DNA from 3 places in the Pseudomonas sp. NPDC086581 genome. Region 1 is predicted to be linked to each of the others. Evidence: predicted binding sites of a transcription regulator. Region 1 holds the regulator's gene; each other region holds the start of a gene.

Evidence for each region. The regulator FliA, encoded in region 1, starts transcription of late flagellar genes. The targets are predictions, from matches to a motif close to CTAAAGTTTNNNNNNNNNNNGCCGNTAA.
Region 2: a site for FliA is predicted at 1,786-1,813, ahead of fliD (flagellar filament capping protein FliD). Genes of this name have one in related genera too.
Region 3: a site for FliA is predicted at 4,745-4,772, ahead of motA (flagellar motor stator protein MotA). Genes of this name have one in related genera too.

Annotation. Positions count from the first base shown of each region.
Region 1 is NZ_JBIVBR010000003.1:164,748-171,595, reverse strand. It holds gene flhF (flagellar biosynthesis protein FlhF) at 1-1,195, shown strand, start outside; gene fleN (flagellar synthesis regulator FleN) at 1,360-2,187, shown strand; gene fliA (RNA polymerase sigma factor FliA) at 2,184-2,933, shown strand; gene ACIPK7_RS08315 (chemotaxis response regulator CheY) at 3,131-3,505, shown strand; gene ACIPK7_RS08310 (protein phosphatase CheZ) at 3,524-4,306, shown strand; gene ACIPK7_RS08305 (chemotaxis protein CheW) at 4,338-6,557, shown strand; gene ACIPK7_RS08300 (chemotaxis response regulator protein-glutamate methylesterase) at 6,635-6,848, shown strand, end outside.
Region 2 is NZ_JBIVBR010000004.1:23,241-30,088, reverse strand. It holds gene fliI (flagellar protein export ATPase FliI) at 1-262, shown strand, start outside; gene ACIPK7_RS09860 (flagellar FliJ family protein) at 262-684, shown strand; gene flgM (flagellar biosynthesis anti-sigma factor FlgM) at 866-1,150, shown strand; gene flgN (flagellar protein FlgN) at 1,147-1,587, shown strand; gene fliD (flagellar filament capping protein FliD) at 1,949-3,298, shown strand; gene fliS (flagellar export chaperone FliS) at 3,295-3,693, shown strand; gene ACIPK7_RS09835 (hypothetical protein) at 3,677-3,994, shown strand; gene ACIPK7_RS09830 (flagellar hook-length control protein FliK) at 3,998-5,155, shown strand; gene ACIPK7_RS09825 (flagellar basal body-associated FliL family protein) at 5,200-5,688, shown strand; gene ACIPK7_RS09820 (FliA/WhiG family RNA polymerase sigma factor) at 5,695-6,465, shown strand; gene motA (flagellar motor stator protein MotA) at 6,479-6,848, shown strand, end outside.
Region 3 is NZ_JBIVBR010000011.1:38,423-45,270, forward strand. It holds gene ACIPK7_RS21555 (molecular chaperone) at 1-200, opposite strand, end outside; gene ACIPK7_RS21560 (HPP family protein) at 329-1,306, opposite strand; gene asd (archaetidylserine decarboxylase) at 1,382-2,251, opposite strand; gene rhdA (thiosulfate sulfurtransferase) at 2,255-3,070, opposite strand; gene ACIPK7_RS21575 (HDOD domain-containing protein) at 3,185-4,696, opposite strand; gene motA (flagellar motor stator protein MotA) at 4,830-5,681, shown strand; gene motB (flagellar motor protein MotB) at 5,697-6,755, shown strand.

The DNA.
Region 1 (6,848 bases):
GCTGACCGCGGCGCTGGATTACCAGGCACCGGTGGCAGCCAGCAAGCCGAACCCGGCGCTGGAAGCCGAGCTGCGCAAGACCCAGGCGAAGATCGCCCAGGCCAAGGCTGACCTGTCGGCTCCGAGCCGCGCCAGCGATAGCGTGCGCGGCGACCGTCAAATGTACGGCACCGAGAAGCCGCGCCGCAGCGCCGTCGAGACTCTGGCCGCCGCCATGGACGCACCGGTCGCCCCGGCGCCGGCCGCTGCCGGCCAGCAGGCGCTGGAAGCCATGCGCTTCGAGCTCAACGGCCTGCGTGAACTGATCGAAGTGCAGTTGGGCTCCATCGCCTGGAACCAGCTGCAGAACCAACGTCCGAAACAAGCCGGCCTGTGGCGTCGCCTGCAGCGCATGGGGTTGCCGGCTGACCTGTCGCGCAACCTGCTGGAGCGCGTGGCGTCCATCGCTGACCCGAAGCAGGCCTGGCGCATGCTGCTGGCGCACCTGGCGCGCTCGATCAATACCCCGGAAATCGACCTGCTGGAGCAGGGCGGCGTAGTCGCTCTGGTCGGTCCGGCCGGCATGGGCAAGACCACCACCCTGGCCAAACTGGCGGCCCGCTACGTATTGAAGTACGGCGCGCAGAGCATCGCCCTGGTGTCCATGGACAGCTTCCGCATCGGTGCGCAGGAACAGATCAAGACCCTGGGCCGCATCCTCAACGTGCCGGTGACCCTGGTCGATCCGGGCCAGTCCCTGATCCAGGCCATGGCGCCGCTGGCGCGCAAGCGCCTGGTGCTGATCGATACCGCAGGCCTGCCCGCCAACGATCCGGCGCTGCGCATGCAGCTCGAAGCGCTGTCGTCGCTGAGCCTGAACGTGAAGAACTACCTCGTGCTGGCCGCGACCAGCCAGAGCCAGGTGCTCAAATCCGCTTGGCAGAACTATCGTTCCTGTGGGCTGGCCGGGTGCATCCTGACCAAGCTGGACGAAGCGGGAAGCCTCGGCGAAGCTCTGGCTCTGGCTATCAGCCAGCATCTACCGGTAGCCTATCTGGCTGACGGGCCGAAGATCCCGGACGACCTGCATGTGGCACGCGCGCACCAGCTGGTCAGCCGCGCAGTGAGCCTGCAGTCGCCCGAAGAGCCTTGCGAGGATGCCATGGCGGACATGTTCGCCGGCCTTTACCAACAGCCGGTGCGTCGCGCCAGCTGAAGATTGTGAGCCCCGGGTGGGGCGTGGGGTGGCCGGTTGAGCCGCCCAAGCGATGCGGATGCTCTGCAAGACGATCCGCGAGCGCCGGAGGCGGTAGAGCACTGCAGCCGGATTAGCCGAAACGCCAGAAGCGTGACGGTCGAACGACGAGACAAGGTATTGATATGGGTATGCATCCCGTTCAGGTAATCGCAGTCACCGGCGGCAAGGGTGGCGTGGGCAAGACCAACGTGTCGGTGAACCTGTCGCTGGCGCTGGCCGATCTCGGCCGCCGCGTCATGCTGCTGGACGCCGACCTGGGCCTGGCCAACGTCGACGTGCTGCTGGGACTGTCGCCCAAGCGCACACTGGCCGACGTCATCGAAGGTGAATGCGACCTGCGTGACGTGATTCTCCAGGGGCCTGGCGGCATTCGCATCGTCCCGGCGGCCTCAGGCACCCAGAGCATGGTGCACCTCACGCCGATGCAGCACGCCGGTCTGATCCAGGCGTTCAGCGACATCAGCGACAACATCGACGTGCTGGTGGTGGACACCGCCGCCGGCATCGGCGACTCGGTGGTGAGCTTCGTCCGTGCCGCCCAGGAAGTGCTGCTGGTCGTTTGTGATGAACCCACGTCGATCACCGATGCCTACGCTTTGATCAAGCTGCTCAACCGCGACTACGGCATGACCCGTTTCCGCGTGCTGGCGAACATGGCCCACAGCCCCCAGGAAGGCCGCAACCTGTTCGCCAAGCTGACCAAGGTCACCGACCGTTTCCTCGACGTGGCGCTGCAGTACGTCGGCGCCATTCCCTACGACGAGTCGGTGCGCAAGGCCGTGCAGAAGCAGCGTTCGGTGTATGAGGCGTTCCCGCGCAGCAAGGCTTCCCTGGCCTTCCGTGCGGTGGCGCAGAAGGTCGACAGCTGGCCGCTGCCGGCCAACCCAAGAGGGCACCTGGAGTTCTTCGTCGAGCGCCTGGTGCAACATCCCACGGGTTCGGCCGTATGACCGCGGCCTCCGGAGCGCGTATGTACAGCAAGGCACAGGCGCACAACTCCCAGGAACTGCTGATCCAGAAACACGCCCCGCTGGTGAAGCGCATTGCCTACCACCTGCTCGGCCGCCTGCCGGCCAGCGTGCAGGTGGAGGACCTGATGCAGGCCGGCATGATCGGCCTGCTGGAGGCGGCGAAGAAATACGACCAGGGCAAGGGCGCGAGCTTCGAAACCTACGCCGGCATCCGCATCCGCGGCGCCATGCTCGACGAGGTGCGCAAGGGCGACTGGGCCCCGCGTTCGGTCCACCGCAACACCCGCATGGTCAGCGACGCGATCCGCGCTGTCGAAGCGCGCACCGGACGAGACGCTAAAGATCAGGAGGTTGCTGCCGAACTCAATATGAGCCTCGAAGATTATTACGGCATCCTCAGCGACACCCAGGGCAGCCGTCTGTACAGCTTCGATGACATGTTGCAGGACGGTGACCAGGGCGGCGGCTTTGCCGAAGATGCCTCGCACCACGACAACGAGCCGTCCCATGGGCTGGAAGACGAGCGTTTCCAGGCGGCCCTGGCCGACGCCATCACCAAGCTGCCCGAGCGCGAGCGACTGGTGCTGGCCCTGTACTACGACGAGGAGCTCAACCTCAAGGAGATCGGCGAAGTGCTGGGCGTCAGCGAATCCCGTGTCAGCCAGCTGCACAGCCAGTGCGCCGCGCGCCTGCGGTCGCGACTGGCGGAGTGGCGCGCTCGCTGAGCATCGGGTAGTTTCGCGTCGGCTGCTTCTGAGAGGCAGTGCTGAAGGGATTTTCCTTAGGCAAGTTATAGGCTTACGAATTTTGGGGTGACGTTCCTTTGACGCGCCCATAGCTAAGAGCGCACGACGCTCGATGAATTGACGGCACGCCCGCCAGGGCGCGTTTGGTATCGATGGAGGCAGGTTTGGACAAGAACATGAAAATTCTCATCGTGGACGACTTTTCCACGATGAGGCGCATCATCAAGAACCTCCTGCGGGATCTGGGGTTCACCAACACCGCAGAAGCCGACGACGGCACCACTGCGCTGCCGATGCTGCACAGCGGCAACTTCGACTTCCTCGTCACCGACTGGAACATGCCCGGCATGACCGGCATCGATCTGCTGCGCGCGGTCCGCGCCGACGAGCGCCTGAAGCACCTGCCGGTACTGATGGTCACCGCCGAAGCCAAGCGAGACCAGATCATCGAAGCGGCCCAGGCCGGGGTCAACGGCTATGTGGTCAAGCCTTTCACCGCTCAGGTGTTGAAAGAAAAGATCGAGAAGATTTTCGAGCGGGTCGGCAGCTGAAGCTGACAAGAGGGCGTCATGGATTTCAACGAATCCGCGGGTGACTTCGAGTCGACCCTGAAAAAACACGCGCGCGAATTGGTCGAGTGCCTTGAGCGCGGCGACGTTCAGACTGCGGTGCAGCTGATCTCCGAGCTCAACCAGGCACGTGACCGCGGCCTCTACCAGGAGGTCGGCAAGCTCACCCGCGAGCTGCACAACGCCATCGTCAACTTCCAGATCGACCCCAGCTCTCCGCGCGCCCAGGAAGTCTCGCAGATTGCCGACGCCACTGATCGCCTGTCCTATGTGGTGACGATGACCGAGAAAGCGGCCAATCGGACCATGGACCTGGTGGAAGAGTGCACCCCGGTGGTCATGCACATCGAGACCCAGGCCAAGGAGCTGCAGGAAGACTGGTCGCGTTTCATGCGTCGCGAGCTGGGCCCCGAGGCCTTCCGTGACCTGGCCAAGCGTGTCGAGCAGTTCCTCTACATCAGCGCTCAGGACAGCCGCAAGCTCTCCGCGCACCTGAACGACATCCTGCTCGCGCAGGACTTCCAGGACCTCACCGGGCAAGTGATCAAGCGCGTCACCAAGCTGGTGACCGAGGTCGAGTCAAACCTGGTGAAGCTTGTCTGGATGGCGGGGCAGGTCGATCGCTACGCCGGCATCGAGCATGACCACGAGAGCATGCGCGATGCGGTGGAAAAAGAAAGATCGTCCAAGGGTGAAGGTCCGCAGATTGCTGCCGATACAAGAAAGGACGTCGTATCCGGTCAGGACGATGTCGATGATCTGTTGTCCAGCCTTGGTTTTTAAGCGTCCGCTGACGCTGTAGAGGGAGCACCGAATGAGCTTCGACGCCGATGACGAAATCCTCCAGGACTTCCTGGTGGAGGCCGGCGAGATTCTCGAGCTACTGTCCGAACAACTGGTCGAGCTGGAAAGCCGCCCGGATGACATGGACCTGCTCAACGCAATCTTCCGTGGGTTCCATACCGTCAAAGGTGGTGCCGGCTTCCTCCAGCTGAATGCGCTGGTGGAGTGCTGCCACATCGCCGAGAACGTGTTCGACATGCTGCGCAAGGGCGAACGCCGCGTGGATGCCGAACTGATGGACGTGATGCTGCAGGCGCTGGATACCGTCAACGTCATGTTCCAGCAGGTACGTGACGCTGAGGAGCCGACGCCGGCGACTCCCGAGCTGCTGGCCGCGCTGTCGCGCCTGGCTGATCCGCACGCCGCTCCTGCCGAAGCTCCCGCTGCGGCTGTCGCCGAGCCTGTCGTGGAAGAAGCTCCCGCCGCTACCGCCGCCTATGGCGACATCACCGACGCCGAGTTCGAACAGCTGATGGATGCCCTCGAGCCTGCGGCCGAGGCGCCTGCCGCGCCGGTTGGCAGCGGCGGCGACGACATTACCGACGACGAATTCGAAGCACTGCTCGACCAGTTGCATGGCAAGGGCCAGTTCAGCGCTGCTGCCAAGGAGCCCGTCAGCGCGGCTCCGGCTCCGGTCGCCGAGACGCCGGCCGCCGGTTCTGGCGACGAGATCAGCGACGACGAGTTCGAAGCGCTGCTCGACCAACTGCACGGCAAGGGCCAGTTCACTGGAGCGAAGGAAGAAGCCCCTGCTCCCGTCGAGGCTGTTGCTGAAACCAAGCCCGAGGAAGCTCCAGCTGCCGGCGGCGACGACAACATCACCGACGACGAATTCGAGAAGCTGCTCGACGAGCTTCACGGCAAGGGCCAGTTCACTGGTGCTAAGGAAGAGCCGGTCGCGGCCGCCAAGCCCGCTACGGCCGTGCCCGCTGCCAAACCCGCTGCCGCTCCGGCGCCGACCGCTGCCGCCAAGCCTGCGCCGGCCAAGCCCGCCGCTGCGGCTGCGGAGAAGCCGGCCAACGAAGCAGAAACCACCGTGCGCGTGGACACCGCCCGCCTGGACGAGATCATGAACATGGTCGGCGAACTGGTGCTGGTGCGTAACCGCCTGGTGCGTCTGGGGCTGAACAGTGGCGACGAGGCGATGGCCAAGGCCGTCTCCAACCTCGACGTGGTCACCGCCGACCTGCAGTCGTCGGTCATGAAGACCCGCATGCAGCCGATCAAGAAAGTCTTCGGCCGCTTCCCGCGCCAGGTCCGCGATCTGGCGCGCAACCTCAAGAAAGAGATCAACCTCGAGCTGATCGGCGAAGAGACCGACCTGGATAAGAACCTGGTCGAGGCCCTGGCCGACCCGCTGGTGCACCTGGTACGCAACGCGGTGGACCACGGCATCGAGGGCCCCGACGAGCGCGAGGCCGCCGGCAAGTCGCGTTCGGGCAAGGTGGTGCTGTCCGCCGAGCAGGAAGGCGACCACATCCTGCTGTCGATCTCCGACGACGGCAAAGGCATGGACCCGGACATCCTGCGCGCCAAGGCCGTGGAGAAGGGCCTGCTGGACAAGGACGCGGCCGATCGCCTGTCCGAGTCCGACTGCTACAACCTGATCTTCGCGCCGGGCTTCTCGACCAAAACCGAGATTTCCGACGTGTCCGGCCGCGGCGTCGGCATGGACGTGGTGAAGACCAAGATTTCCCAGCTCAACGGCATCATCAACATCTACTCGACCAAGGGCCAGGGCTCGAAGATCGTCATCAAGGTCCCGCTGACCCTGGCGATCATGCCGACCCTGATGGTGATGCTGGGCAACCAGGCCTTCGCCTTCCCGCTGGTCAACGTCAACGAGATATTCCACCTCGACCTGTCGAACACCAACGTGGTCGATGGGCAGGAAGTGGTGATCGTCCGCGACAAGGCCCTGCCGTTGTTCTACCTCAAGCGCTGGCTGGTGCCGGGCGCGCAGTATGACGAGCCGGGCGAGGGGCACGTGGTGATCCTCTCCGTGGGCACCCAGCGCATCGGCTTCGTGGTCGACCAGCTGGTGGGCCAGGAAGAGGTGGTGATCAAGCCGCTGGGCAAGATGCTGCAGGGCACGCCGGGCATGGCGGGGGCGACGATTACCGGGGACGGGCGCATCGCGCTGATCCTCGACGTGCCGAGCATGCTCAAGCGCTACGCCCGTCGTATCTGACCGCCGGGGGCGGGCGCAGTCAATAAAACCGGCTGCGCTCGCCCTTGTGATGGAAGAAGTTTTTTTCAGGAGTGTCTATGGCTGTCAAAGTCCTGGTGGTGGACGATTCGGGGTTCTTCCGCCGCCGCGTCTCGGAGATTCTTTCGGCTGACCCGCAGATCCAGGTGGTCGGCACGGCGACCAACGGCCGCGAGGCAATCGATCAGGCGCTGGCGCTCAAGCCCGACGTGATCACCATGGACTACGAGATGCCGCTGATGGACGGCATCACCGCCGTGCGGACCATCATGC
Region 2 (6,848 bases), on a different contig from region 1:
TTCGGTCAGCCGCTGCATGAGCCAGGTGGCGGACCCGCTGCACCTGTCGGCGGCGCGGCAGTTCAAGGAATTCAGCGGAACCTATGAGCGCATCAGGGAGCTGATCCCGCTGGGCGGCTACACGCCAGGCATGGACGTGAAGACCGACCGCGCCGTGCAGTTGGCGCCGATGCTGGAACGCTACCTGCGCCAGGAGACCGCCGACGGCGCCGAGCTGGGCAACAGCGTCGCCACCCTGCAAAGCATCGTCGGGGGCCGCTGATGAAGACGCAGATCGACATGCTCGGGCGCCTGGCCGACGTCCGCGGCGGCAAGGTCCGCGAGCTGCTGGGACGGGTGAATTACCAGCAGAACCTCTGCCAGCGCTATCGCAACAACATCACCGGGCTGGACCGCCTGTGCGGCTTCAGCGTGGCCACCAGCACGCCGCTGCAGCGACACAACCAGCAGCAGTACAAGGCGACCTTGCACAAGATGCTGCAACTGCAGCGCCGCGAGCTGGAAGTCGCCGAGCAGACCCTGGCGCGCATCCAGGGCGAGCTGATGGCAGCCATGCGCAGCGAGAAGGTGCTGACCCAGGTGATCGAGGCCAAGGTCTGCCAGTGGCGGCTTCAGCTTGCGCAGCAGGAGCAGAAAATCCAGGATGGCCTCGCCGCGCAGTCCTGGTGGCGGGCGCGGGCTTGAGTGTGGGGGGCGGAAGTGGCGGATAACGCGTTCCGCGTTATGCGCCCTACGCAGGTGTTCCGTAGGGCGAATAACCGCTAGCGGTTATCCGCCGTTTGTTCCGCGAAAATCGGCATTTAAGTTTTCCGGCGAGGCGGTCGCCCTCTCAGGGAAAGCCCCAAAAAATATTCGGATACCGACCATGGAAATCACCCGGCAACTGCCCAGCATCGCGCTGGCCACCAGCGAGTCCGCCAAGAGCGCGCGCAGCGAGCGCGTCGCCCCGGTGGCGGAGACCAGCGCCAGCGCGCCGGTCAGCGACTCGCTGCGCCTGGACGAGATGCAGGAAACCCTGCGCGCCATGCCCGACGTGGACCAGGACCGCGTCGCGGAAATCCGCCGCGCGCTGATGAATGGCGAGCTGCAGAACGACACCAGCGTGCTCGCCACCAGCATCCTCTCTTACCATCGCGGCAGCGACGCATGACCCAGCGCGCGCGGCTGCTGCAGGTGATCGAGCAGGACATCCAGCAGGATGGTCGCGATTGCCTGACGCTGCGCGACCGCCTGCAGGAGCTGTATCGCCACCTGCTGGCGCGGGACAGCGCGCAGATCGAGGCGCTGAACCCGGACATCCAGGCACTGCTCGAATCCGTCGCCGGCCGCGCCCAGCGCCGCAGCCGTGTGCTGCGCGCCTTTCACCTGCCGATGGACGCCGACGGCATGCGCACGCTGCTGTCCAACTACAAGCCGCCGCGCCGCGAGGAATTGCAGCAGGAGTGGCTGCAACTGGGCCAGCTCACCGCCCAGTGCAAGCGTCTCAACGAGCGCAACGGCAAGCTGCTGGCGATGCACCACGACATCCTCAGCCAACTGATGGGCGATCCGCGCGAACAGCCGGTGTATTCGCGCCAGCTGTACTGATCCCGCGCTCGTCCTTCACGGGCTCTATTCGCCAGCAAGGACTGGGCGTCCCCCTCGGTCCTACGGAGAGCGCGCCGGCATTTCCTTGTAGGAGCGAGCTTGCTCGCGAACCGCACGGCACCCAACTCCCCCGTCACCCGCAAAACACCCCGCCAAAACCCCTTAACGAATCCCTCCCCACGGTCGCCTTTTGTCTTCATCAAGGTGCGCGCCCGGCAGGCGGAAATGCCGCTTCCCGCTGCGCGCCAAAACACGCCGGGCGGAAGTGACGCTTCTCCCCGGTCAGCCCGAAAGCCCCATATGGCGGGCCTTCCGGCGTTGGCACCGTAATTGCTCTTCCGACCCAAAGAGGTGGATTCAGATGGCGACCATAGATTCCGATTACGTCAAAAGCATGGCCCAGCAGCTGGCCACGTACGAAGTGCAGAACGGCCTGAGCAAGGCGGACCGCAACAAGTCCTCGTACCAGTCCCAGCTGACCGCCGTGACCTCCCTGGAGTCGGCACTCAAGACCTTCTCCTCGGCGGTGAAGAGCCTGCAGGGCGTGACCGGCAGCAAGACCAGCATGCTGGTCAACAGCGCCACCACCAGCAAGGACGGCTACCTGACCGCCAAGGTCGACAAGAACGCCGTGCCCGGCAGCTATGACTTCTTCGTCGAGCAGCTCGCCACCAGCCATCAGCTGTCCCTCTCCGGCCTTCAGGCCGGCGATGTCGACACCCAGGGCACCCTGACCCTGACTCAGAACGGCAAGTCCTTCGATATCGACCTGAGCAAGATCGACACAGACGGCGATGGCAGCAACTCGCTGGACGAGCTGGCCGCAGCGATCAACAAGGCCACCGACAACACCGGCGTGAAGGCCACCCTGGTACGCAGCAACGGCCAGGTGTCGTTGGTGCTGGGGGCGGAGAAGTCCGGCGCGGACAACGCCATCAGCCTGTCGCTGAGCGGCACCGACAGCGCCAACAGCGCTTTCGAGAACACCATCGGTAATCCGCAGGAACTGTCCAGGGCGCAGGACGCCCGCGTCCGCCTTGGCGGCGAGAACGGCATGCTGCTGACCAACGCCAGCAACACCTTCGACAACATCATCGATGGCGTCAGCGCCACCTTCACCCAGGCGCAGAAGTCCGGTGAGCAGGCCATCCGCCTGACCGTCGCGCAGGACCAGAGCGAAACCAAGAAGAAGGTGCAGACCTTCATCGACGCGTTCAACGCGCTGGCCAGCACCATCGACAGCCTGACCGCCGCCGGCGACCAGAACGGCAACTCCCGTGGCGCCCTGGCGGGCGACTCCAGCGTGCGCGCCATCGAGAATTCGCTGAACCAGATGGTCCGCACCACCTTTGGCGGCGCCAACCTGATCAACCTGGGTATCAGCGCCGACCGCAGCGGCAAGCTGACCCTCGACGCCACTCGGTTCGAGAAGGCCATCGCCAGTGACCCCGAGTCCCTGGACAAGCTGTTCATGGGCAAGGGCAACCTGCTCGACAGCCTGGACAAGGGCGTCGCCGTCTACACCAACAGCACCAATGGCGTCATGAAGAACCGCAAGGACGCCCTGAACAACAGCCTGCGCCGCGTCGACGATGACTACGACAACCTGCAGAAACAGTACGACACCTACTACGCGCGCTACCTCAAGCAATACACCTCGATGATGCAGATCATGCAGTCGATGGACCAGACCAGCGGGATGTTCGGATGACCGCCTACGGCATGAACGAAAGCTACGACAGTTATCGGATGATCGACCTGGAGTCCAAGGCCGCATCGTCTTCGCCCTATGAGCTGGTGCTGGTGCTGTTCGACGGCCTGCTCGACGAACTGGCCCGCGCCCGCGGGCACATCGAGCACAAGCGCTACCAGCAGAAGGGCCGCTCCCTGGAGAAGTGCCTGAACATCCTCAACGGCCTCAACGGCGCGCTCGACTACGAGAACGGCGGCGAGACCGTGCAGGGCCTGGCACGTCTTTACGACTATTGCATCTACCGCCTCTCCGACGTCAGCGTGTCGCTGGATGTCGCCGGCATCGACGAAGTGGTGCGCCTGCTGGGCATCCTGCGTGAAGGCTGGGAGGGCGTGAGTGCCGCACGTGGATGATCGCCAGCGCCTGCTGCAGCTGTATGAACGGCTCGGCGGGGCGCTGCAGCGCAAGGACTGGAAAGCCATGGGGCAGGTCGACCTGGCAATCCGCGCGCAACTGGTGGCGATGTCGTCGCAGACCGGATTGGCCGCCGATGTGCTGCTGGCCAGGAAGCACCTGAAGCGCCTGCATGAGCAAGCGTCGCAGGCCTGCGCCGAGGAGTGCGAGCGCCTGCGCCGGCTCCTGCTCTCGCACCTGGAATACGCCGAGGGCCGCTCGGCGTACATGCAGGTGGATACGTACCAGGAGGGTCGATAGACCGTGATCCAGCTACCGACCCAATCCCTGCCGGCCGCCGAGCGCGATACGCCTGCGGTGGCCGAGGCGCGCCCGCAGGACTCGCGCCGAAATGACACTGGCACCGTCAGTGCTTCCGGCTTCCGCGTGCAACAGCTGGCGCAGTCGGATGCAGGCGAACGAACCATCACCGTGCAGTCCTTCCTCACACAGTTTGACACCGCGCAGGTCGAGCAGCCGCCGCAGCCCGGTGCCGCAGTCCCGGTAAAGCCGGAGGCGCTGCCCACGCAAGCCCGCGATCGCGATACGCAGGGCCAGCAGGCCGACGAGGCCTCGCCCTCCGGGGCGGAGAACTGGCTCGCCGGCATGCTCAGCCAGGCCGGTCTGGTGGTGCAGGCGCGGGACAGTGCGCCCGAGCAGAGCAGCTCGCGTGTTTCCGGCTTCGCCACCCAGGCGGGCGATTCTTCTGCACAGCCCGCGCCTGCCGCCGTGAAGCCGGAGGATGTATTGCTGCCTCCCGCCGATCTCTCCGAGGAACCGGCCAAGGCCGCCGCGCCGGCAACCCGCGAGGCGACCCAGAGCCAGGCGCAGACGTTGCTGCAGCAGCACCTGGCCGCTGCCACACCGGCATCGGATTCCAGTGTCCCAGCGCTGCCGAGCGCTGCACTCGACCCGCGCGTGCCGGCAACCGATGGCCATGCGCAGCCCGCCGCCGGGTCACCGGCCTCGACGCTGTCCGACAGGCCGCTGCACCTCAAGGGCAACAACGAGGCGCATTGGGGCGAGCAGATGGTCAGCGCGCTGCGCGACAACGTCGAGCTGCAACTCGGCCAGCGCGTGCAGAACGCCACGATCCGCCTCGATCCGCCAGAGCTGGGCGCCATGGAGATCCTCGTGCGCCACGAGGCCGGCCAGCTCAACGTGCAGATCTCCGCGTCCAATGGCGACGTGGTGCGCATGCTGCAGAACACCAGCGAGCGCCTGCGCCAGGAGCTGGTCGGGCAGAACTTCCTGCAGGTCAACGTGCAGGTCTCGTCCGATTCGCAGTCCGGTCAGCAGGGTCAGCAGCACCGCCAGCGCCTGGCCGAGGAACAGCTCGCGGTCACCGCCAACCCACGCGATGCGCAGGCGCGCGAACGTTCCGCGCCGCGAGGCGAGAGCGACGTACTGATTACCGTGTAGGTCGCCAGCGGCCCTCACCCCCACAGAATTTTTCGAGAAACCCCATGTCCACGCCGCGTCTCGTTCTACTGATGCTCATCGTGAATATCGCCGTCGTGCTGGGTGGCGTGTTCGTCAACTACAAGATGATCAAGTCCGCCAGCCTCGCCCCGGCCGCCGTTGTCTCCGACCAGGAGGGCGGCAAGGAAGACACCAAGGAAGAAGAAGAGCAGGAGAGCGCCGAATACCTCTTCGTGCCGGTGGAGAAGATCATCGTCAGCTCCCGTGGCGAAGACCGTGAGCACTACTTCGTGATCGACCTGGTGCTGCAGGCCAAGGCCGAGCAGGAGCGCAAGAAGCTCGAGAGCGTCGCGCCGATGGTACGTAGCTCGGTGGTCGCCAACCTGACCCCGGAGAAGTTCGAGGTGCTGCGCGCAATGCCCATCGGCGACGTGCAGGCGCGCCTGGAAAAGGCGGTGATCGATGACTTCGCTGCACGCAAGGTGGTGGTGCCTTTCGAGCACGTGATGCTCAGCAAGATGATTGTTCAATAAGCCGCCATGCACGCCCTTCGCGATCCCGCCCTCAGCTATGCCAGTGGCTCCGCTGGCCTGGCTGGCTACGACAGCCCCAACGGCGGCCACGCGTGCTTGTCGCCGGCGGCCGAGCAGCGCTGGATGATGCAGTACCTGCCGCTGGTGCGGCGCATCGTCAGCCAGCTGTCGCTGCAGGCCAACCAGGTGCTGGACCGCGAGGACATGGAGCAGATTGGCCTGATGGGCCTGCTCGAAGGGCTGCGCCGCTATGGCGAGCCGGATGAGCAGTTCGGCCGCTTCGCCGCGTTGCGCATTCGCGGGGCCATCCTCGACGAACTGCGCCGGCAGGACTGGCGTCCGCGCCAGGTGCGGCAGCAGGCGCACAAGGTACGCGATGCGATCCGCTCCCTGGCCCGCCAGCTCGGCCGGGTGCCCAGCGACGAGGAAGTGCTCGCCGCCACCGGCCTCGACGAAGCCGGCTACCAGGACTATCTGCGCGCCGAATCCTCCGAGGCCATCGAGAGCTTCGATGCGCTGCTGCAGAACGGCCACGACGGCGTGCAGGGCAGCGGCGATGCGCTGGAAGAGCGCGTGCTCAAGGAACGCCTGCTGGCCCAGGCACTGGAGCGCCTCAACGAGCGCGAGCGGTTGATCCTCAACCTGTATTACCAGCACGAGCTGAACCTCAAGGAAATCGCCCTGGTGCTGGAGCTGACCGATGCGCGCATCTGCCAGCTGATGAAGCAGGCGATCGGCAAGTGCAGCCGTTTCCTCAACGACCCCGACCCTCTCTGAAGAATCCACAACCATGCAGAAAATCATCGGCGCCCTGATCATCATCGCCGCCGTGCTCGGCGGCTACGCCATGGCCCATGGCGACATGCGTGCACTCTGGCAGCCGGCGGAGATGCTCATCATCCTCGGCGCGGGCCTGGGCACCCTGGTCGTCGCCAACCCGCGCGAAGTGCTGCTTGAGATGTGCTTGCAGATCAAGGGCGTTTTCGTCTTCAAGCGCCGTGGCGAAGAGTTCCAGCGCCAGTTGCTGATGCTTCTCTACGAGCTGCTGGAAATGGTCGACGTCGGCGGCTTGAAGGTGCTCGACGCGCATATCGAGGAGCCGGACCAGAGCGACCTGTTCGCCCGGTACCCGTTGATCCTCCAGGAAAAGAACCTGATGG
Region 3 (6,848 bases), on a different contig from region 1:
TGCAGACGCGTCTCGACCGGCAGCTTGAGCTGGTTGAGTTCGATCAGCCCCTGGTAGAGCTGGCGGGCCGTTTCCCCGAGGTTGGCCTTGGGCAGGTGATCCAGCCAGTTTTTCAGCTCGCGCGGGTTGGCGTTGCAGAAGCTCAGGCTCTCGTGCGTCGGGGTGGGAACACGCAGAAACTGCTGGGGACTGTTGTCCATGGCGGGAATGGTTTCTCCACAATCCGCTTCGTTGTACGAACCGGTTGGTCATAACTGTCGGCTTTTTCCGAACTCTAGCAGCATCCGTCGCCCGCCGCAGCCCATCGCCCGGATGGTGCGCGCGCAGGTCACGCTGGCGGCGCTTCGCCTTTGATCTGGCGTTGCAAGGCGTTTTTCGCCGAGTCCTGCGCCGTGCTGCGTACCCAGCCGTCGCCCTGGGCGATCACCGGATGGGCGGCCCAGTCGAGCAGATCCTGGCGGCGGCACACGCCGGTGTTGCCCTTGCCGGCGCCGGCCACCACCTTGTAGACCACCTGGTCCTGGCGGCCGCGCTTGTCCGGGTGGTCGTCGATTACCTGGCGCACGGCCCAGGCGTCGCCGCTCAGGGCGTTGCTGTAGCAGGCGCCGAGCTGGATGTCGTCTGGCGTCAGGCGCTGCGCCTGGGCGTGTTCCTGGGCCAGTTGGAGGATCTTCAGCAGGTCGTCGAACTGCACGTCGATGAAGGAATCCATTTTGCGCAGCGCGTGGTAGAGGTCTTCCGGGGACGGGCCGGCGGGCAGCTTTGGCGAGCCCGGCAGGCGCGCCAGCGGCGCGGGGTAGCGGCGCCAGGCGAACAGCCCGTTGAACAGCACGGCGACGGTGAGAATCAGCACCACGTTGAGCAGCACCGGGCTGAGCACGTAGTGGAAGCCCAGCGCGGTGACGGCCGGGCCGCCGGAAACCGCTGCCAGCGCGGTGGCGCCACCCGGTGGATGGATGCAACGCGCGTAGTGCATGACCAGGATCGCCGCGCCTACCGCCAGGGCGGGGGTGAAGGGCTGGTCGGGAAAGAGTTTCTGGCAGACCACCCCGACGATGGCCGAGAGGACCTGGCCGCCAAGCACGGCCCAGGGCTGCGACAGCGCGCCATGGGGCACGGCGAACAGCAGCACGGCGCTGGCGCCCATCGAGGCGACGACCCAGATGGCCGCTTCGCTGGGCAGGACCCAGTGAGTGAAGGCATAGATGGCGGCGATGCCGCACAGCGCTCCAATTGCGGAGAGCCATTTTTCCAGATGACTGGTGGCATTTGTCCGCCAGCCGAAGAGATGCAGGAAGTGTTTCATGGCAGGGAAGTGGCACGGTGAGGCGAAAAGCGATGGCGGGCGACTCGTTGGCCGCCCGCCTTATAAGAGTGGGCGTCAGCCCTGGCGCGCGCCACCCAGGCGCTCGCCCATGCGCACGGCGCTGGTGGCGGCGAGGTTTTCCGCCCAGCTGACTTGCTCGGGTCCGAACAGCACGATGGCGGTGGAGCCCAGCTTGAAGCGGCCCAGTTCTGCGCCCTTTTCCAGGTGGATCGGCGCGCGGGACGCTTCGTCGTAGGAGAAGGACTTCAGCGCGCGCTTGGGCGGCGTGACCAGGCCGGCCCAGACGGTCTCGATGGAGGCGACGATCATCGCCCCTACCAGAACCACGGCCATCGGCCCGCGCTCGGTGTCGAAGATGCACACCACGCGCTCGTTGCGGGCGAAGAGTTCCGGCACCTGCTCGGCGGTCAGCTGGTTCACCGAGAACAGGCGGCCCGGTACGTAGACCATCTCGCGCAGGGTGCCGGCCAGCGGCATGTGTACGCGGTGGTAGTCCTTGGGCGACAGGTAGACGGTGGCGAACTCGCCGCCCATGAAGGGCGCGGCGCGCTCGGCGTCGCCGCCCAGCAGCTCCATCAGGCTGTAGCTGTGGCCCTTGGCCTGGAACACGCGGCCGTGCTCGATCGGGCCGAGCTGGCTGATGGCGCCATCAGCGGGGCAGAGCACCGCGCCTTCACTTTCGTCCAGCGGGCGCGCGCCTTCTTTCAGGGCGCGGGTGAAGAAGGCGTTGAAGTGCTCGTAGGCACGCAGGTCCTCGACCTGGGCTTCGCGCATGTCCACCTGATAGCGGCGAGCGAACCAGGGAATCAGCCGGTCCTTGAACCAGGGCGCGCGGCATTCCGCGGCGCAGCCGATCAGGCGCGACAGCAGGTGATGCGGCAGCAGGTACTGGGCGAGGATGAACAGACGATCTTTGAACGACATTCCTTAAACCTCTACGGGGGTGTCGGGATGGTTGCCCCATTCCGACCAGGAACCGGCATAGCCCTTGACCCGCGGATAGCCGAGGGCCTTGGCCACCAGGTAGGTGAAGCCGGAGCGGTGGTGGGTCTGGCAGTGGGTGATCACTTCCTTGTCCGGGGTGATGCCCAGGTCCTTGAGGATCTGCGGCATATCGGTACGGATGCGCAGGGCGCGGGCCGGGTCCATGCCGGCGGTCCATTCGAAATTGACGGCGCCGGGCACGTGGCCGGCCTTGGCGGCGAGGACTTTCTGGCCGCTGTATTCGCTGGGGTTACGGGCGTCCCAGACGGCCAGGTCGGCGGCGCCCAGGCGGCTCTGCAGGTATTCGCGGGTGGCGGTGGGCTCGTCGTGCAGGGTCAGCGGCAGTGGGCCGCCGGCCGGCGCCGGGACGTCCTCGGAGAGCGGCAGGCCGTCGGCGAGCCAGGCGTGCAGGCCGCCGTCGACGTAGTGGTAGTTGCTGTGGCCGATCACATCCAGCAGCCATATGAAGCGGCCGGCCCAGCCGCCGCCTTCATCGTCGTAGACCACGTAGACGGCATCAGGGTTGTGCCCCAGTTCGCCGAACAGCGCTTCCAGGTCGGCCTTCGCCGGCAGCAGGCCCGGTGCCGGCGTGCCGCCCAGCTGGGTGCGCGCAGGGGCAACGAAGCGGGCACCGGGGATGTGGCCCTGGGCATAGCGCGCAGCGCTGGTCAGGTCGACCAGAATCAGTTCGGGGGCGTCGAGGCGGCTGGCGAGGTCAGCCGGTTCGATCACCAGGGGCAGGGCGGAGAAGGCGGACATGTCGGAGTCTCCCGGCGGGAACGGTGGGGGAGGCAACGTGAGCAGGCGCCCTGGGCTACCCCGTGAGGGCGGTTAGTTTAAAGGGGACGAGGCGGGGCGCAAACCTTTCGCGGATCAAGCGCCTCGCGCCATGTGTTTCACCGCGTGCTCGACGCACTGCATGGTGCGGCCAAAGGCCTGCGCGTGCAGGTCTGCCAGCGGCTGGCCGTGGCGATCGCAGACGACCAGCATGACGACCCGCACGCCATTGCCCAGCGAGCGCAGCAGCAGGTGTTCGCTGGGGATCAGCGCCTTCAGCGCGCCGGGAATCAGCGCCGAGAACTCAGCCATGTTGGCCGGGCTCAGGCGTAACTGTCCGGGTTGTTGCAGGAGTTTGCGCAGCACCGGGCTGGCGGCGACTTCCAGCTTGAAGTCGCCGATCTCGCTGTCCAGGCCGAAATGCCGACGCGCCTGCAGCCAACTGCCGCTCTTGTCGGCCAGCAGGATGATCCCGCGTTGCAGCCCGCAGGCCTTTAGTGCGTCGGTGGCGCAGTCGAGCAGTTGCACGGCGTTGCCGAACGGGCTGGGCGTCTGCATCAGGCGGGTGCAGTGCTGGCGCCATTGCGCCAGGGTGTCTGGCGCCTTGGCGGGTTCCTCGGCTTTCGGCCCGTTGAGCCAACGGCGGGCTTCCCAAGGCCAGAGCAGCGCCTCGGCTGGGTGCCAGAGCTGCGGGCGGGCGTGGCGCCGGGCGCTCTGCGCGGCGAGGCCGTGGACAGTCCGCTGCAGCTCGTCCAGAGGCATCTGCAGGTAGAGACTGGTCAGGCGCTGCCAGCGCAGCATGTGCACGCCGCCCCAGGACTGGTGCGCGGCCATGGCGATGCTGTTGGCGAGGAGGATGGTGTTGGCCGGGCGGGTCAGCCAGCGCTGCAGCTCCGGGTCGGCGTCCAGGCGCTGCTGCTGTCCCAGCGCATCGTGTTCGGTGTGGGCGACATGCAGGGCGCGCACCAGCAGGCGCTTGTCGTCGCTGAGCAGGGCGTAGCCCTGGCCGACCCAGTCTGGCAGCCGCCAGCTGTCGGCCAGCGCACGGCACAGCGGCAGCAGGCGGGTGCCAAGTAGTTCCTCTTCGACTTCGCTGCTGCAGCGGCCCAGGCCGTAGACCTGGCGCTGCCAGTTCTCCATCAGCTCCGGTCTTGCGGTGGCCAGCGCCCACAGCGGTGCCAGGGTGAACAGGCTGCCCCAGTGGATTTCCTGCCAGAGCCGCGCCAGGCGGTTGGCGAACAGGCCGCTGGCCTGCTGCATGGCGTGGCGGCTGATCAGCAGCAGCTGGTTCAGCGCGCGCGGCATCTGCGCTTCGGGTACCGCGGGCAGGCTGTCGAGCAACTGGCTGGCGCGGCTCAGGCCCAGGCGGTTGAGCGCGACCTCCAGGCTTTCCGCCGGATTGTCCCGTGCGCTCTGCGCCCGGTTGGCTTCGCGCAGGATGGCGAAAGCCAGTGTCGGCGCGTCCTGCAACAAGTCGGCAATATCGCGGATCGAGCGCCGGCTATCGTTCAACGCACGGCGAATGTCATCGCGCTGCTCCAGCGGAACCGGCAAAGGCAGATCTTCCAACTGGTCGAGCCAGGCCTTGAGACGCTCTGGATGAAGCATTTGCTTTGACATGCGTGAGGCGCCGAACTGGTTTTTAGTGTTTTCGGCCTATAGTCTTGCCCGAAATCTCCGATAACAACAGGGAGGCGGGAAACATGCCTCCCTTTCTGTTCACCGTTTCAGTCCGGTCCCCATGGCAAAAATCATCGGCATCATCGTTCTCATGGCCAGCGTGCTCGGTGGCTACATGCTCTCCGGCGGCAAGATCGCGGCCATCATCCAGCCGTTCGAGGTGCTGATCATCGGCGGCGCCGCGCTGGGTGCCTTCCTCCAGGCCAACCCTGGCAGCACCTTCATGACCGTGCTGAAGAAAGCGCCGAAGATGTTCGGCAACCGCTTCACCCACACCTTCTACCTGGAAGTGCTGGGCATGCTCTACGAAGTGCTCAACAAGAGCCGCCGCGAAGGCATGATGGCCATCGAGGCCGACGTCGAGGACCCGGCAGCCAGCCCGATCTTCAGCAAGTACCCGGCGGTGCTCAAGGACGAACGCATGACCGCGTACGTCTGCGACTACCTGCGCATCATGTCCTCCGGCAACATGGCGCCCCATGAGCTGGAAGGCTTGTTCGACATGGAGCTGGGCAGCCTCAAGGAAGACCTTGAACATCCGGCCCATGCGGTGACCCGCGTCGCCGATGCCCTGCCGGGCTTCGGTATCGTCGCGGCGGTATTGGGCATCGTGATCACCATGGCCCTGCTCGGCCAGGGCAGCCAGGCCGAGATCGGCCACCACGTCGCCGCGGCGCTGGTGGGTACCTTCCTCGGTATTCTCGCCGCCTACGGCTTCGTCGGCCCGCTGGCAAACGCCCTGGAGCACGACGCCAAGGAAGAGCTGAACCTCTACGAATCGATCAAGGCCTGCCTGGTGGCTTCCGCCTCCGGCATGCCGCCGTCGCTGGCCGTGGAGTTCGGCCGCAAGGTGCTGCTGCCGGCGCACCGCCCGAGCTTCAGCGAACTGGAGCAGGCCGTTCGCGGTCGCTGATAGGTCGTCTGACGCATGGATAACAACCAGCCGATCATCGTCAAGCGCATCAAGCGCTATGCCGCCGGCCACCATGGCGGTGGCTGGAAGATCGCCTTCGCCGACTTCGCCACCGCCATGATGGCGTTCTTCCTTGTGCTCTGGCTGCTGTCCTCGGCCACGCCGGAGCAGAAGAAGGCCATCTCCGGTTACTTCCAGGACCCCATCGGTTTCACCGAGAGCGCCAGCCCCTACGTCATCGACCTGGGCGGCACGCCGACGCCGGCGCCGGACAAGACCCTGAACCCGCAGATCCAGGCCCAGCCGGACGCGGACGAGACGCGGATCAACCCGGACGAGAACGCCAAGATCACCGAGCAACAGGCCCAGGACGTCGCCGAGCAGGTCGAGAAGGAACGCCTGGAGCTGCTGTTGCAGGAGCTGCAGAACAAGGTCGACGAGAACCCGACCCTGAAGCGCTTCAAGGACCAGATTCTGTTCGAGATCACCCAGGACGGCCTGCGTATCCAGATCGTCGACTCGGACAACCGGCCGATGTTCGACCTGGGCAGCGCGCGCCTGCAGCCGTACTTCGAGGACATCCTGCTGGCGCTGGCCGAGACCATCAAGCAGGTGCCGAACAAGATCAGCATCAGCGGCCACACCGACGCCAAGCCCTACGCGGGCAATGGCGATTTCGGCAACTGGGAGCTCTCGGCCAACCGCGCCAACGCCGCACGCCGTGCGCTGGAAGCCGGCGGTTACCCGGAAGAGCAGATCGCCCGGGTGGTGGGTTACGCCTCGTCTGCGCTGTTCGACCGCGACAAACCGCTCAACCCGGTGAACCGCCGCATCGACATCATCGTGCTGACCAAGAAGGCTCAGCGCGCCATCGAAGGTCAGGATGGCGGGGCTGGCAAGCCTGCCGACGGCGCGGCTCCGGCCGCTCCGGGCGCGGCGGCTCCCGCCGGTACCCCGGCCGAGCCGGCGGCCGGGCAGGGCGATCCGCTACCGCCGGACCAGCTCAAGCAGAAGCTCAACCTGTTCGACGACGGCGGCACGCTGAAGCTCGACGAGTTGAACAAGCAGCAGTGATGAATGAAAAAGGCCAGCTGAAAAGCTGGCCTTCTTCGTGTAGGACGCATAAAGCGGAACGCTTTATCCGCCATCTCGTCGCAAAGGCCGATG